DNA from 2 places in the Streptomyces sp. SJL17-4 genome. Region 2 is predicted to be linked to the other one. Evidence: riboswitches for the same ligand, from Rfam matches in the RefSeq annotation. Region 2 holds a riboswitch; the other holds the start of a gene.
What was found. A riboswitch is a leader RNA that binds a small molecule or an ion and turns the genes downstream of it on or off. The one in region 2 is predicted to bind ZMP and ZTP.
Positions count from the first base shown of each region.

Region 1: linked by a shared signal. The riboswitch ahead of N5875_RS01145 (tetrahydrofolate dehydrogenase/cyclohydrolase catalytic domain-containing protein) and the one ahead of glyA (serine hydroxymethyltransferase) in region 2 are both predicted to bind ZMP and ZTP.

Region 1 is NZ_CP104578.1:249,405-252,803, reverse strand. It holds gene N5875_RS01150 (GAF domain-containing protein) at 1-1,184, opposite strand, end outside; ZMP/ZTP riboswitch at 1,250-1,358, shown strand; gene N5875_RS01145 (tetrahydrofolate dehydrogenase/cyclohydrolase catalytic domain-containing protein) at 1,387-2,241, shown strand; gene N5875_RS01140 (hypothetical protein) at 2,401-3,312, shown strand; gene N5875_RS01135 (SWF or SNF family helicase) at 3,293-3,399, opposite strand, start outside.
Region 2 is NZ_CP104578.1:3,470,047-3,473,445, forward strand. It holds gene N5875_RS15205 (hypothetical protein) at 1-590, shown strand, start outside; gene glyA (serine hydroxymethyltransferase) at 763-2,040, opposite strand; ZMP/ZTP riboswitch at 2,114-2,204, opposite strand; gene rocD (ornithine--oxo-acid transaminase) at 2,379-3,399, shown strand, end outside.

The sequences.
Region 1 (3,399 bases), 3.2 Mb from region 2:
AGCCGTACGACGCCGGGGGCGAGCGAGGCCGGAAGCAGCGGGCCCGCGTACTCACCGGCCGCCGCCGCGACGGCCCCCGAGGCGAGCCGTCGGTCCACCGCCGCGAAGTCCGCGTCCATCCCACCCGCCAGCCGGTACGGGCGCGACCGCAGCAGATCCGGTCCCAGCAGCGCCCGGAGCCGCGACAGCTCCGCCCGCAGCGTCACCGGCGTGACGGACTCGTCCTCGTAGAGCAGCGTGAGGAGCTCCTCGCCGCCGATCCCTTCCGGGCGGTGCGCGAGCAGCACCAGGATCTCGCTGTGCCGCCGGCCCAGCCGGACCCGCCGCCCGCCGAGCGACAGCAGGGCCTCGTCGCGGCCGAGCGCCGCGAGGCTCGCCCTGCCCGCCTCCGGCGCGGGTCCGAGCAGCGCGAGCTGCGACTCCGCCGCCCGTGCCACCGCCTGGACGAAGCCGAGACTGTGCGGGTGCGCCAGCCGCCTTCCGCCCGTGATGTCGACCGCGCCGAGCACCCGCCCGCTGCGCGGGTCGTGCACGGGGGCGGCGGCACAGGTCCACGCCCGCACCGGGTGGCGGAAGTGCTCGGCGGCGACCACCTGGACCGGCCGGTCGACCGCGAGGGCCGTGCCGGGCGCGTTCGTCCCGGCCGCCGCCTCCGACCAGCGGGCCCCGGCCACGAAGTTCATCCCCCGCGCCTTGCGCAGCGTCGCCGGGTGGCCCTCGACCCACAGCATCCGCCCGGCGGCGTCGCAGACCGCGAGGAGATGCTCCCCGTCCGTCGCGTACGCCCCCATCAGCTCCCGGATGACGGGCATCGCCGCCGCCAGCGGATGGCCGTCCCGGATGTCGGCGAGCTCGTCCTCGTCCAGCTCCACCCGGGCCGCCCCGTCCGGACTCACGTGCGCGCGTGCGGAACGGCGCCACGACGCGGCGACCAGCGGCCGGACCTGCCCGGAGCCGGGGGCCTCGGACTGGGGGTCGGGCACCGCCCCGCCGGTGTGGGGAGCCTCTCCGGGGTCGCGGGCCGTTCCGTCCGTCGTCCTCGTCCGCCCGCCGCCGCCACCGTCGGCCGTTCCGTCCGTCGCCTTCGCCCGTCCGGCCACCCACATGTCGCTCAACTCGGCCTCCTCGTCGAGGTCGTCCCGGCCCGTCGAGGTCATCGTGATGCGCGGGAGCGCCGTCGACAAGCGCCCGCGCGCCCGGTCGCGCGCACCCTGTCCGGGACCGGCTCCCGACCGCTCACGTACAGTAGGGCTCGGGCCGTGACTGGCGCTTGAGGTGGATCACCACCGGGGAGCGGCCCGGCGGGGGCGTGCTCGACCGGCGTGTCCGTACCGATGCCGTGCGCCTGGGCGAATCACCTGTCAGAGACGACGCCCAGGAGTTGCCATGTCCACCAGCACCGCCACACTCATGGACGGCACGGCCCTCGCCCGCCGTACGGTCGAGGAGACCGCCGCCCGCGCCGCCGAGATCACCCGTCGCACCGGTGTCACGCCGTGTCTCGCGACCGTCCTGGTCGGTGCGGACCCGGCCTCGGTGACGTACGTGAAGATGAAGCAGAACCGCTGCGCGAAGGCCGGAATCCGCTCCCGGCACGTCGAGCTGCCCGCCACCACGACGACCGAGGAACTCGTCTCCGCGATCACGGCGCTCTCCGATGACCCCGAGGTCCACGGCATCCTGCTCCAGCACCCCGTCGGCCCGCACATCGACGAGCGCGCCGCCTTCGAGGCCATCGCCCCGGAGAAGGACGTCGACGGCGTCACCATGGCCTCCTTCGCCGCCATGGGCTTCGGACTGCCCGGCTTCGTCTCCTGCACGCCCGGCGGCATCATGCGTCTCCTCGACGCGTACGACGTCGAACTCCGCGGCAAGCGCGCGGTCGTCGTCGGCCGCAGCGCGATCCTCGGGAAGCCGGCCGGACTCCTCCTGCTCGGCCGCGACGCCACCGTCACCTACTGCCACTCCCGCACCGAGGACCTCTCCTCCGTCGTCCGCGAGGCCGACATCCTCGTGGCCGCGGTCGGCAAGCCGAACTTCATCAAGGGCGCGGACATCAAGCCCGGCGCCGTCGTCATCGACGCCGGCTACAACCCGGGCAACGTCGGCGACGTCGACTTCGTCTCGGCCGCCGAGCGCGCCTCCCTCATCACCCCCGTCCCGGGCGGCGTCGGCCCCATGACCATCGCCGTGCTCCTCGCCCAGACCGTCGAGGGCGCGGAGCGCCGGCTCGGCCTGTAGGGCCGGTTCGTGACGGGGCGGCGGACGCGGTGGCAGAAGGGGCGTCGGAAGGGGCGGCGGGCGCGATCGAGGCCGGCGATGGTCACGTTTCTGTACAGGCCGCTCCCCGCGCCCCTAAATGGGTGGCCGCGGAGCCGCCGACCGGCGAACCTTGAGCTTGTGCCCCACCAGTCCACCGCCACCCCGTCGCCGGACCGCCGACCGGGCGAACCCGAACCGCGCGATGTCCCCCATGTCCCCCATTCCGACTCCGGTTGGTCGCCCCGCATCGTCCGGCTCGGCGCGCCCCGGCCCGGACCGGCCGCCCGGGGCGCCCGCCGGTTCGGCGTGCCGCTCGTCCCGCTGCTCGTGGCCGGGCTCGTGGCGACCGCGTTCGTCGCCTCGCGGGGCGGGACCGAGCCGAGCGCGTCCACGGCCGAACGGCCCGGCGGCGACCAGGCCGGCGCGCCGTCACCGGTCGTATCCGGCGACGCCGAGGCCATCCCGCCGGGCGGCCGAGGATCCACCGAAACGCGCACGGGTGACACCGGGACGGACGACGGCCGCACCGCCGACACGCCGACAGCGGGCGTGACCTCGGACGCCACGCCGAGCCGGACCGCCTCCCCGCACCGGGCCGTCGGCCCCGGGGAGCTCGCGTCCGCGACGCCCACCCGGACCGGCGGCACCACCGCCCCGCCCCGGCCGACCGGCCCCGCGACGAGTGGCGGCGACTCGCCCCGCCCCGTCTCCTTCGAGGCGTTGCGCGTCGGCGACTGCTTCGACATCGACCGCGGCGCGCCGGGCACCGCTCTCCCGCGCGCCTGCGACACGCCGCATCACGCCGAACTCGTCGCCCGGCTCCGCCTGACCGGCGTTCATGCCACGGACACGGCGATCCGTGAGGCCGCCGCACTGCTCTGCCGTGAACCGCTGCGACGCAAGGCCGAGCTCCAGCCGCTCGGCACGAGCTGGACCACCTTCGTCCAGTACCCGTACCGGACGAGCTACCTCCTCGGCTCGGACGCCGTCGCCTGCAGCCTGGCGATCACGTCCACCGACGGCGGCACCCTCAGCCGCCGGCTCCAGTAGGACCGGCGGCGAAGGCCGTCGCCAGAGCCGTCGCCGGATCGCGGTCCGCCGGTCCGGCGGGGGACCAGCGGGCACCGGACTTCAGGT
Region 2 (3,399 bases):
TGACCGGGGTGCTGATCGTGCTGGTGCTCACGCCGCCGGTGCGGGCGACGGTGGCGGAGTGGTTCGGGTTCGGTGGGGTCGCCGTGCGGATCGACCCGGACGGCAGGCCTGTCCCGGGGGCCGGTGGCGCGGTCCCGGGGTGCCCGGAGCCGGTGCCCCTCGGGGAGGCGGGGCGGCTCGCGGGCTTCGAGCCGCTGATACCGGCGGCGCTCGGCGCGCCGGACGCGGTGGCGGTGACGGGGTCGGCCGAGCGGGGCCGGGCGGTGATCAGTCTGTGCTGGCGCGACGGGGAGCGGACGGTCCGGCTGGACGAGTTCCCGGCCCGGCTGGACATCGGTTTCGCCAAGCAGGTGCGGACGCAGCCGGAGTGGGTCGATCTCCCGGACGGCGCGCAGGGCTACTGGTTCGCGGCCCCGCATCTGCTGACGTTCCCGATGACGGACGGGACGGGCGCGGCCTGGACCCATGAGGTCCGCACGGCGGGCCCCACGCTCCTCTGGACGAGGAACGGGGGCGCGCTCACCTTCCGGCTGGAGGGGATACCGGACCGGGAGGAGGCCCGACGGACGGCGGAGTCGGTCGGCGGCTGACGGGCGGGGCGGGCCGACGGACGGCGGAACCGGACGGCCAGCGGCCGGGGCCGGACTGCCAGCGGCCGGGGCCGGACGGCGGAACCGGTCGGCCGGGGGCCGGGGCGGGGCCGGACGGGCTCCTTCGTGGTCCGTCACGGAGAAGGCCGCCCGGGGCACCGCCCCGCGGGGGTCAGACCGGGAGCCCCGGGGCCGGGAAGGCGGACATCAGGTCGGCGACCTCCGCGCGGACCGCGGCGAGGGTCTGCTCGTCGCCCGTGCCGGCGGCCGTGACACCGCGGTCGATCCAGTCGGCGACCAGGTCCATGTGCTCCGTGGTGAGGCCGCGGGAGGTGAGGGAGGGGGTGCCGATGCGGATGCCCGAGGGGTCGAACGGCTTCCGGGAGTCGTAGGGGACGGTGTTGTAGTTGACGACGATGCCCGCCCGGTCGAGGGCCTTCGCCGCGATCTTGCCGGGGACCTGCTTGGGGGTGAGGTCCATCAGGATCAGGTGGTTGTCGGTGCCGCCGGAGACGAGGTCGAAGCCACGGGCGAGGAGCGCCTCGGCGAGGGCCTTGGCGTTGGCGACGACGGCGTGGGCGTAGTCGCGGAAGGAGGGCAGGGACGCCTCGCGGAGGGCGACGGCGATGGCGGCGGTGGTCTGGTTGTGCGGGCCGCCCTGGAGACCGGGGAAGACGGCCTTGTCGAGGGCCTTGGCGTGCTCCTCGCGGGACATCAGCATGGCGCCGCGCGGGCCGCGCAGGGTCTTGTGGGTCGTCGTGGAGATGACGTCCACGTGCGGGACCGGGGACGGGTGCGCGCCGCCCGCGATCAGGCCGGCGATGTGGGCGACGTCGGCGACGAGCACGGCACCGGCCTCGCGGGCGATCTCGCCGAAGGCGGCGAAGTCGATCGTGCGGGGCAGCGCGGTGCCACCGCAGAAGATCACCTTGGGGCGCTCCTTGAGGGCGAGCTCGCGGACCTGGTCGAAGTCGATGAGGCCCGTGTCGTGGCGGACGCCGTACTGGACGCCGCGGAACCACTTGCCGGTGGCGGAGACGCCCCAGCCGTGGGTGAGGTGGCCGCCCATGGGCAGGGCCATGCCCATGACGGTGTCGCCGGGCTCGGCGAAGGCGAGGTAGACGGCGAGGTTGGCCGGGGAGCCGGAGTAGGGCTGGACGTTGGCGTGGTCGACGCCGAAGACGGCCTTGGCGCGCTCGACGGCGAGGGTCTCGACCTGGTCGATGTTCTGCTGGCCCTCGTAGTAGCGGCGGCCGGGGTAGCCCTCGCTGTACTTGTTCTGGAGGACGGTGCCGGAGGCTTCGAGGACGGCGGCGGAGACGTAGTTCTCGCTGGGGATGAGGCGCAGGGTCTCGGCCTGGAGTCGTTCCTCGGCGACGACGAGGGCGGCGAGCTCGGGGTCGGCGGCGGCGAGCGCGGGGTGCTGGTACTGGTGCTGCGGAGTGGTCATGGTGGTGTCCTCCGGGCGTCGGCGGATCCCGGGGCACTGCGTGAGAGGCGCGGCGCCACGCGGGACTTCGGTCCCGTGACGCCCAGGCGGGCGGCGTCTCGTGTGGTCTGCCGCGCACGGCTCCCCCGGGGTCGCTTCCCCGCGCGCCAGTCGCCGTGCGTGTTCTCAGAGTAGCGGGTGTCTTATAGGCCAGGCGCGAGCCCGGCCTGACCGACAGGACACCCGCGGACGGCGCGGCGCGCGCGAGGTTTCCCGGTCCGGCATCCGAGCGACGATAGAAACAGGGGCCACACCCCCTCGTCGGGTCACACCCGAGCCGCAGGACGAACGGAGATCCCGTGTCGAGCACACAAGACGCGATCGCTTCGGCGGAGGCGCACAGCGCTCACAACTACCACCCCCTGCCGGTCGTCGTCGCTTCGGCGGACGGCGCCTGGATGACCGATGTCGAGGGGCGCCGCTATCTCGACATGCTCGCCGGCTACTCGGCGCTCAACTTCGGGCACGGCAACCGGCGTCTGATCGACGCGGCCAAGGCCCAGCTGGAGCGGGTGACGCTGACGTCGCGCGCCTTCCACCACGACCGGTTCGCCGAGTTCTGCTCCCGGCTCGCCGAGCTGTGCGGGAAGGAGGCGGTACTGCCGATGAACACCGGCGCGGAGGCCATCGAGACGGCCGTGAAGACCGCCCGGAAGTGGGGGTACGAGGTGAAGGGCGTGCCGGACGGGCACGCGAAGATCGTGGTGGCGGCGAACAACTTCCACGGCAGGACGACGACGATCGTCAGCTTCTCCACGGACCACGAGGCGCGGGACCACTTCGGTCCGTACACGCCGGGGTTCGAGATCGTGCCGTACGGGGACCTGACGGCGATGGAGGCGGCGGTCACCGAGAACACGGTGGCGGTGCTGCTCGAACCGATCCAGGGCGAGGCGGGGGTCCTGGTCCCGCCGGCCGGCTATCTGGCGGGGGTGCGGGAGCTGACCCGTCGGCGGAACGTGCTGTTCATGGCGGACGAGATCCAGTCGGGTCTGGGCCGGACGGGCCGGACGTTCGCGTGCGAGCACGAGGGCGTGGTGCCGGACGTGTACATCCTGGGGAAGGCGCTGGGCGGCGGGGTAGTGCCGGTGTCGGCGGTGGTCGCCGACCGGGATGTGCTCGGGGTGTTCAGGCCGGGTGAGCACGGGTCGACGTTCGGCGGGAATCCGCTGGCCTGCGCGGTGGCCCTGGAGGTGATCGCGATGCTGCGGACGGGCGAGTACCAGGAGCGGGCGGCGGAGCTGGGCGAGCACCTGCACGCGGAGCTGGGGCTGCTCGTGGGCGGAGGTGCGGTGGAGGCGGTGCGCGGCCGTGGGCTGT